2 regions of the Pseudomonas sp. GM102 genome follow, and region 2 is predicted to be linked to the other one. Evidence: riboswitches for the same ligand, from Rfam matches in the RefSeq annotation. Region 2 holds a riboswitch; the other holds the start of a gene.
What was found. Region 2 has a riboswitch for cobalamin ahead of cobW (cobalamin biosynthesis protein CobW). Riboswitches for the same ligand answer to the same signal wherever they lie in the genome.
Positions count from the first base shown of each region.

Region 1: another riboswitch for cobalamin. It lies ahead of cobO (cob(I)yrinic acid a,c-diamide adenosyltransferase); the one in region 2 lies ahead of cobW (cobalamin biosynthesis protein CobW).

Region 1 is NZ_AKJB01000049.1:78,856-83,843, forward strand. It holds gene cbiB (adenosylcobinamide-phosphate synthase CbiB) at 1-502, opposite strand, end outside; gene bluB (5,6-dimethylbenzimidazole synthase) at 499-1,149, opposite strand; gene PMI18_RS18680 (cobyrinate a,c-diamide synthase) at 1,146-2,528, opposite strand; gene cobO (cob(I)yrinic acid a,c-diamide adenosyltransferase) at 2,525-3,136, opposite strand; cobalamin riboswitch at 3,218-3,451, opposite strand; gene PMI18_RS18670 (hypothetical protein) at 3,606-4,202, shown strand; gene PMI18_RS18665 (PQQ-dependent sugar dehydrogenase) at 4,271-4,988, shown strand, end outside.
Region 2 is NZ_AKJB01000046.1:108,194-113,181, reverse strand. It holds gene cobN (cobaltochelatase subunit CobN) at 1-806, opposite strand, end outside; gene cobW (cobalamin biosynthesis protein CobW) at 810-1,871, opposite strand; cobalamin riboswitch at 1,973-2,186, opposite strand; cobalamin riboswitch at 2,448-2,675, shown strand; gene PMI18_RS20420 (CbtB domain-containing protein) at 2,797-3,003, shown strand; gene PMI18_RS20425 (CbtA family protein) at 3,015-3,722, shown strand; gene PMI18_RS20430 (cobalamin biosynthesis protein) at 3,719-4,132, shown strand; gene cobM (precorrin-4 C(11)-methyltransferase) at 4,215-4,961, shown strand.

The DNA.
Region 1 (4,988 bases), on a different contig from region 2:
GGCGATAGAGCACCACGCCGGGCGCACCCGCCACGGCAAACCAGAACAGCGCGGCGAATACCGCATCACTGCCGTTCTCCAGCACCGACTCGGTGGCGGCGCGTGCGACTTCGGTTTTGTCCAGTTCGCTGGTCTGACGGCTGACTAGATAACCAACGCGTGTGCGCGCCTCGATCAGATCATCACTGCGCAGGGCCTTGGCCACCGGCTCGACGTGCTCACCGAGGCTGCGCATGCCGAGGGCACAATAGAGCGCGAGAATCTCGACAATCCAACCGACATAAGGCGCCCAGGAAAGTGCGGTGACCAGCAAGGTCAGCGGCACGACCGCCATCACCCAGGCCGTAACCCCGTGACTGCGCCAGCCGCGGCCACCAGAGTTGAAACGTTGCTCGATGCGATCGGCAACACGACCGAACGCCACCAGCGGATGCCAGCGTTTGGGTTCACCCAGCAGCGCATCCAGCGCGACCGCGGCGACACTCAACAACGCCACACTCATTGACTCACTCCCCAATAATTTTCATACAGCAACTCGCTGAGTGGACGCGCCTGCGCCCAACCTTCGAGTACCAACATCGGCGCCGGATAGAATTCCTTGACCGGCCCCAGGCAAAGAACGGCCAAAGGCTTGGCCCCGCTCGGTAAACCCAGCAAGTCCGCCAGCGCTTGCGGCTCGAACAGCGACACCCAGCCCATGCCCAGGCCCTCGGCGCGGGACGCCAGCCAAAGGTTCTGGATGGCACAGGACAACGAGGCCATGTCCATTTCCGGCAGCGTACGACGGCCGAAGATATGCCGCTCACGATCATCCATCAGCGCGGCGACCAGCACCTCGGCGCAGTCGTTGATGCCTTCGACCTTGAGCTTCATGAATTCGTCGGAGCGTTCGCCGAGGGCTTCGGCGGTGCGGATGCGTTCGTCTTCCACCAGCTGCTGAATCTTGCCGCGCAGTGCCCGGTCGCTGATGCGGATGAAGCGCCAGGGCTGCATCAGGCCGACACTCGGGGCCTGATGCGCGGCTTCGAGCAGACGCCTCAATAACTCGGGCTCGACTGTGCCGCCGCTGAAGTGACGCATGTCGCGGCGTTCGGCGATGGCTCGGTAGACGGATGCGCGTTCGACCTCACTGAATGCGTTGTCGGTCATGGCCTCTTCGCGGGCAAGCCCGCTCCCACATTTGAATTGCATTCCCCTGTGGGATCGGGCTTGCTCGCGAAGGCGTCCTCAAGATCAGGCAAAAATAGCGCAGCAATCGCCGATGGATTGGACGGGAAATAAAAGTGCACATAAGAAGCCGTCATCCGCCCCTCACGATAAACCGCCTCCGCCCCTCGCCCGCCATTGGGGCTCAAACCTCGAGCAATCGGCTCAAGATCAGTGCTGGTCAACGAGTGGTGATAGGTGTGCCCACGCAGCAAACCTTCCGGCAATTCGACCGCCTGCAAGGCCAACGCGGCAAGACGCTTTTGCATCACCGCATCACCGGCCAGCAAGCCAACCAGTTCAGCGCGAGTGCCCTCGACATCGGTCAAGGAATCCAGCAGATACAGCATGCCGCCACACTCGGCCAGCAACGGTTTGCCCGCCGCGTGGTGAGCGCGGATCGCGGTCAGCATCGACGTGTTTTGCGACAACGCCACATGGTGCAATTCGGGGTAACCGCCCGGCAGATAGAGGCTGTCTGCCTCAGGTAATTCGCTATCGCGGATCGGCGAAAAGAAAGTCAATTCGGCGCCCATGGCACGCAGCAGATCCAGGCTCGCGCCGTAGGTAAACGCGAAAGCTTCGTCCCGGGCCACGGCAATCCGAACACCGGCCAGCAACGGTTCGGCTGCGATCATTTCAGGCGCGGCGAATTCCACGGCTGGCGGCAGCGCCACGTCGCAACTGCTGGCTAATGAGTCGGCCGCCGCATCGAGACGCAGGTCGAGATCATTCAATTCACTGGCCTGAACCAGACCGAGATGCCGACTCGGCAATTCGATCCCGGTCTCCCGGGACAACGCACCGTACCAGCGCAAGCCTTCAGTCAGGCTGCCTTCGAGCAATTGCGCATGCCGCACGGTGCCGACCCGGTTGGCCAGCACTCCAGCAAACGGTAAATCCGGCTGATAACGCGCAAGGCCCAGGGCCAGCGCGCCAAACGTCTGCGCCATCGCGGTGCCGTCGATCACGCCTAGCACTGGCACACCAAAGTGCCGCGCCAGGTCGGCGCTGGACGGCGTACCGTCGAACAGCCCCATGACGCCTTCGATGAGGATCAGATCGGCTTCGCCAGCGGCCTCCCACAACAGACGCCGACTTTCTTGCTCGCCGACCATCCACATGTCGAGTTGATAGACCGGTGCACCGCTGGCGCGCTCGAGAATCATCGGATCGAGAAAGTCCGGGCCACATTTGAACACGCGAACCTTGCGCCCCTGATTGCGATGCAAACGGGCGAGCGCGGCAGTGACGGTGGTCTTGCCCTGACCGGAGGCCGGCGCAGCGATCAGTACCGCCGGGCAATGACGTGGTTGACTCACAACTCGACGCCTTTTTGCGCTTTGATTCCGGCCTGGAAGGCGTGCTTGATCATGCCCATTTCAGTGACAGTGTCGGCCAGCTCGATCATCTCTGGTTTGGCACCACGACCGGTGACCACCACGTGCTGCATCGGCGGACGGGCCTGCAAGTCGCTGAGAACCTGATCGAGATCGAGGTAGCCGTGCTTGAGGGCGATGTTCAATTCATCTAACACCACGAGGCCAATGGCCGGATCACGCAGCAATTCGCGGGACACCGCCCAGGCGGCTTCGGCGGCGGCGATGTCGCGCTGGCGGTCCTGGGTTTCCCAAGTGAAGCCCTCGCCCATCACATGAAAACGCACCTGCTCCGGGAAGCGCCGGAAGAACAGCTCCTCGCCGGTACTGGTGCGCCCCTTGATGAACTGCACCACGCCGCATTGCATGCCGTGGCCCATGGACCGCGCAAGCATGCCGAACGCCGAGCTGCTTTTGCCTTTGCCGTTGCCAGTCAGCACCAGCAACAGGCCGCATTCATTCGGGGAGTTGGCGATGCGTTCGTCGATCACCGCTTTTTTGCGCAGCATGCGCGCCAGATGGCGTTCGTCACGATCGGGGGTATCAGTCATGGGGGAGCTCTCCGTTGAGGCTGGATAACGGCGGGCAGGCACAAGAATAGACGGCAAGAAGCCTGGCATCGCCCACCGTGATGCCGTTGGATGAATCAGGCCGGTCTCCGGGCTCATGAGCAGCTTGCGCCTGACTGCGCGCCTTCCCATGCCATTAGTCGACACAGTGGCTCAAGGCGCAGTTTTCACTCATTTACCGTTGCGGGGGCAGCGCCGGGATCGTGACGCTTCGTCGCTTGACGATAGTCACTCACCGGCTTCCCTGTTTCACTCTGTCGGCCACCGCCACAGAGCACCTGAAACAAGCCGCGAAGGTTAGAGGGTTGGGGGTGGAGCGTCAATTGAAGACAAAGCGCGGGCGAGCGATATACTGCCGCCGATCAAATTTCTGACACCCAACTTGCACCACACTGTCAGCAGTGATATCAAAGCGCCACAACCCAACATCACAATTACAAGGGTGAGCAACATGCAAGGCATGATCATCAGCAATCCGAAGCTGGAATTCCTGCGACCGGTGCTGGAACGCTGGTTTGACTGTATCGACCGCTACAACGCTGTACGCGGCGATAACGACACACCTTATTGGTACGACGAAAAAGCCAACCTCGGCCTGCTCTCCGCCGCGGCCTGGATGGCAGAAATGGTCACCTTGCAACAAACACCTACGCGCAAGCAGAACGAAGAAGGCGAACGCAACGGCCGCGCCGATCTGTTTATCGCCACTCCCGAAGCCACCGCCGAACAACGCGCCTACCTTCAAGCCACTCAACGCTGGCCGCGGGTCAACAGCCTGAACCTGACTCAGGCGCTGCAGGACATCACCAGCGAGGCCAAGAGGATCAGCTACGCCAGCGACCTGAAACTTGGTTGCCTGTTCGTTGCGCCGCAAAAAGCTCAGCAGAGCGCTACACCGGAAGAACTCCAGGACATGCTCGACGACCTGCAAAAGGAACCCAGCTGCGCCGTGGCCTGGTATTTCCCGTACGCCTATCGCAAGTTGCGCAATGAAGCAGGCAACTACCATCCAGGGATCGCCGTATTGTTCAAGGAAGCCCGCGGCTGACGGGTTGAACCATCGAACGTCTACGCTTCTCTATGATTACGTCAATGCATTCATAGGGAAGATCAGTAATGCGCAAACCCCAGCTCGTTTTCATCATCGCGCTCGCCGGAGGGCTCGCCGCCTGTGGTGAAACCTCCAGCCTGCAAGTCTCGGACGGCACAGGCCCCTCGCCCAAGCTGCCAGAACCGAATAAAACCCTGATCCCGACGGTGAACATCGCCCCGGCAATCGGCTGGCCTGAAGGTAAGAAACCCGTCGCCGCGGCAGGGACTCAAGTGGCGGCGTTTGCCGAGGGCCTCGATCATCCGCGCTGGCTCTACGTATTACCAAACGGCGATGTGCTGGTGGCCGAAACCAACGCGCCGACCAAACCCGATGATGGCCAAGGCATTCGCGGCTGGGTCATGGGCAAAGTCATGGGCCGCGCCGGTGCCGGCGTCCCCAGCCCGAACCGCATCACCCTGCTGCGGGACAAGGACCACGACGGCGTCGCCGAAACCCGCACGGTATTCCTGGAAAACCTCAATTCGCCTTTCGGCATGACCCTGGTCGGCAATGACCTGTACGTCGCCGACACTGATCGCCTGCTGCGTTTCCACTATGAAAACGGTGAGACGGCGATCAAGTCGCAGCCGATCAAGGTGGTCGACCTGCCGGGCGGCACGCTGAATCATCACTGGACCAAAAACGTCATCGCCAGCAAGGATGGCAGCAAGCTGTACGTCACCGTGGGCTCGAATAGCAACGTCGGTGAAAACGGCATGGATCAGGAGGAAGGCCGCGCGG
Region 2 (4,988 bases):
GCGAAACCGGTGGTGTTGAGAATCACCCCCGCCTCGACTTCATCCAGCAAATCCTCGACCACCGTCAGGCAGCCGGGCTCTTTCAAACTGGCCAGCGCGATCGGCAACGGGTTCAACCCCGCCGCTTGCAAACGCTGGCAGAAAATATCGATGAAACCGGTATTCGCCGCCTGCAAATGCGAGCGGTAAAACAGCACCGCCGCCACCGGCTGATCAGCTTGCCAGTCGGCTTGCCAATCGCTCAATTCAGCGGGGCTTTTGTGCGGGTGGTAAATCGCGGTGCGTGGCAGGGTTTGCGGCTCGGACCATGAGTAGTCGCGATCCAGCCAGCGATTGGCGAGGCAGCGAAACAGGTCGAGTGCGTTGGCCATGCCGCCCTGACGCAGGAAGTGCCAGAGCCGGTCGCGGTCTTGCGCGGTTACGGTGCTCAGGTCACTGAGCTCCGGGTCCGGGCGATCATCCCCCGGCACCAGAATCAGCTGCACGCCGCGCTCGGACAATTCCACCAGACGCTCGATGCCGTAACGCCAATAGGCGATGCCGCCGTGCAGCGAGATCAGAATCACCTTGGCGTGGCGCAGCACTTCGTCGACGTAGAGATCGACCGAGGCGTGATTCTGCACCTGCATCGGGTTGGCCAGGCGTACGCTCGGGTAATCGTCGGGCACCTGCTGCGCCGCTTCGGCAAGCAACGCCAGGCTGGAATCGCCGCTGCACAGGATCACCAGCTCGGCGGGAGTTTGTCCAAGGTCGGCAATGTTGTCATCCGACACGAAACCGCCGGGCTGGGTCCTGAGCAGGTGCATGGTTTAAACGCTGAGCGCAGCGCGCAATTGCGCTTCGAGCGCAGCGGCATCCAGATCCTGACCGATCAACACCAGACGGGTGGTGCGCGCTTCTTCAGCGCCCCACTGACGGTCGAAGTGCTTGTCGAAACGCGTGCCCACGCCCTGGATCAGCAGGCGCATCGGCTTGTTCGGCACCGCCGCAAAACCTTTGACTCGAAGGATGCCGTGCTGGACCACCAATTGAGTCAGCGCGTCCATCAGCAGGCTTTCGTCGGCTTGTGGCAGCTCGATCGAGATGGAATCGAACGCGTCGTGGTCGTGGTCGTCCTCGCCTTCATGGTGATGATCGTGATGGCTATGGCGGCTGTCGATGTGTTCTTCAGAACCGGCGCCGAGGCCGATCAGCACGTCCAGTGGCAGACGACCGCTGCTGGCTTCGATGACTTTCACCGCTGGCGGCAGTTCTTCGGCGACTTCCAGGCGCACACGGGCCAGGTCTTCAGCGCTGATCAGGTCAGCCTTGTTGAGGATCACCAGGTCGGCGCTGGCCAGTTGGTCGGCGAACAGCTCGTGCAGCGGCGATTCGTGGTCCAGGTTCGGGTCGAGTTTGCGCTGGGCATCGACCTGATCCGGGAACGCAGCGAAGGTGCCAGCAGCGACGGCCGGGCTGTCGACCACGGTGATCACCGCGTCAACCGTGCAGGCGCTGCGGATTTCCGGCCATTGGAAGGCTTGAACCAAAGGTTTTGGCAGGGCCAGGCCCGACGTTTCGATGAGGATGTGGTCGAGGTCGCCGCGACGCGCGACCAGTTCGCGCATCACCGGGAAGAATTCTTCCTGAACCGTGCAGCATAGGCAGCCGTTGGCCAGTTCGTAGACGCGACCATTGGCTTCTTCTTCGGTGCAGCCGATGGAGCACTGCTTGAGGATTTCGCCGTCGATGCCCAGCTCGCCGAACTCGTTGACGATCACCGCGATACGACGGCCCTGGGCGTTGTCGAGCATGTGGCGCAGCAAGGTGGTTTTGCCCGAGCCGAGGAAGCCGGTAACGATGGTGACGGGGAGTTTGGCCAGTGTTTTCATCGGATGCCCTTTGGCAAGGTGGCGGGCATACGGGACGACAATCGCTGCGGCAAGTGCACGCGCGCAAGAGTTCCGCCACCGGATCACCCCGCCCGGTTGTAGTGAGAATCTGTATCGAGGCAGGTCTCCTGGCTGACGGTGTGCCAATCGTTCGACTGGCGTTTGCTGCGCCTTCCCGCGAACCTGATGGACCTGGGTTTGCAGTGGCGTGGCAGCGAACATCACCGTTCACAGTTGCGGGGGCAGCCGCGGCATCAACCGCGTTCCCTTCTTAGCTTCGGCAAATGCCGAAGAACCTCGAAAGCGCAAGGCTACGCATCGTGTGGGGGCGGGTCAATGTCCGTGCAGAGATCTGTGGTGACTCACAGGACGCCTTCGCGGGCAAGCCTCGCTCCTACAGGAATAGTGTCGATGATGATCGTTCCCACGCTCTGCGTGGGAATGCCTCAACGGACGCTCCGCGTTCGGCTGTGAAAGGGACGCGGAGCGTCCCGGGCTGCATTCCCACGCAGAGTGGGAACGATCAACTCAAACGAGAACCCATGCCAATTGACGCCCAACCCCCGCCCATGCTCTCCTACACGCCTTGTTACGGGTGCCCTTCACAGGGTGAAACGGGAAACCGGTGAATCATGTGCTTTACTCTAAAGCCATGTCAGTCCGGTGCTGCCCCCGCAACGGTAAGCGAGTGAAGCGTCAGAGCCACTGTGCCCGTCATACGGCATGGGAAGGTGATGCTTGCAGGTTTGGGCGCAAGCCCTGCCCCTCGCGAGCCCGGAGACCGGCCCGCAACACAAAGTGACTCTTACGTTCACTGAATAACAAACCCGCGGTGGGCGGGCGCTGTTCGAAATCTCTGCGTGCTCCGACGTGCGGAGGTTTTCATGCGCTCTATTCACCCGCTGACAGACCAGAGGGAAGCGCCATGTCGATCATCAGCAGCACCGGCAGCAACACCGATAAAAAGAGCACGATCAGCACCACTTCAACCCTGAGCCAACGCCTGACCGCCGCTTTTTGTGCGTCGATCCTTGGCGCCAGCCTTGTGTATTTCGCCGGTTTCTCGCACATCGAAGCGGTACACAACGCCGCGCACGATACCCGTCACAGCGCCGCATTCCCGTGCCATTGAGACCTGCTGACATGATCAAGCGTATTGCGCAAACCGCAGGTTTCACCGGGCTGCTGGCCGCCCTGCTGCTGACCCTGCTGCAAAGCTTCTGGGTGGCCCCGCTGATTTTGCAGGCCGAGACCTACGAAAAATCCGAGCCTGCCACTGTCGAAATTCACGAGCACGCCGCGGGCGCTGTCACCGCTCATACCCACGATGCCGAAGCCTGGGAGCCGGAAGATGGCTGGCAGCGCGTGCTGTCAACCACCGGCGGCAATCTGGTGGTAGCGGTCGGTTTCGCCCTGATGCTCGCAGGCCTCTACACCTTGCGCGCTCCACGCCGTACCTCTCAGGGCCTGCTCTGGGGTCTGGCCGGTTACGCGACGTTCGTGCTGGCGCCAACCCTCGGCCTGCCACCTGAACTGCCGGGCACTGCCGCGGCGGATCTGGCGCAACGGCAGATCTGGTGGATTGGTACTGCCGCCTCCACCGCTGTCGGCATCGCGCTGATCGTGTTCAGCCGCCACTGGCTGATGAAGATCCTCGGCGTGGCGATTCTGGCCGTGCCTCATGTGATTGGCGCGCCACAACCGGAAGTGCACTCCATGCTGGCTCCAGAAGCCCTGGAAGCGCAGTTCAAAATCGCTTCGCAGCTGACCAACATGGCGTTCTGGCTGGCCCTGGGCCTGATCAGCGCCTGGTTGTTCCGCCGCAAAAGCGATGGCCAATACTGCGCATGACTGACGTCAGCGCAGCGCCGACCCTGGTGGTCGGCCTGGGCTGCCAACGCGGCTGCCCCGTCAGCACGCTGCGGGCGCTGCTTGATCAGGCGTTACAGGCCCATCAAATCGAGCTTCGTGAGATCAAGGCCTTGGCCAGTATCGACCTGAAGCGCGAAGAACCCGCCCTGATCGAACTGGCCGAACAGCTGGCCTTGCCGTTGATGTATTTCAGCAGCGAACAGTTGGCCGGTTATGAACCGCAACTCAGCCACCACTCGGACATCGCGTTCGAACGCACAGGCTGTTACGGCGTAGCGGAAAGTGCCGCGTTGGCACTGGCCGAACAATTGGCTCAGGCACCGGCAAAGTTGCTGATTCCACGACAAAAATACGCCCAGGCCACCCTGGCATTGGCCAGCGCCGCGTAAAATCCCCGATAATCCCCGCCTTCGATCATGAGCAATCTTCATCTGAAGCGTGCCCATACCCTTTTTCTGACAGGAAACGACGATGACCGTCTACTTCATTGGCGCAGGCCCCGGCGACCCGGAACTGATCACCGTCAAAGGCCAACGGCTGATTCGTAGCTGCCCGGTCATTATCTATGCCGGCTCCCTGGTCCCGGCCGCTGTACTGGACGGCCACTGCGCCGAACAGGTAGTCAACAGCGCCGAATTGCACCTGGAACAGATCATCGAGCTGATCAAGAGCGCCCATGCCAACGGCCAGGACGTGGCCCGGGTGCATTCCGGCGATCCGAGCCTGTATGGCGCGATTGGCGAGCAGATTCGCTATTTGCGTGAACTCGACATTCCTTTCGAAATCATTCCCGGCGTCACCGCCACCGCCGCCTGCGCGGCGCTTTTGGGTGCTGAACTGACCTTGCCGGACGTGTCACAGAGCGTGATTCTGACCCGCTACGCCGACAAGACCGCGATGCCGGCCGGCGAAGAGCTGGGCAGTCTGGCGCAGCACGGGGCGACCATGGCGATCCACCTCGGGGTCAATCATCTGGAGAAGATCCTTGCCCAATTGCTACCGCACTACGGCGCCGACTGTCCGATCGCGGTGATTCATCGGGCGACCTGGCCGGATCAGGATTGGGTGGTGGGGACGTTGGCGGATATTGCCGGGAAGGTTCAAGCCAAGGGATTCCGCCGCACGGCGCTGATTCTGGTGGGTCGGGTGTTGGGCAGCGATCACTTCAGTGAATCGTCGTTGTATCGCGCGGGGCATGCGCACCTCTACAGACCCTGAGATGATCGTTCCCACGCTCTGCGTGGG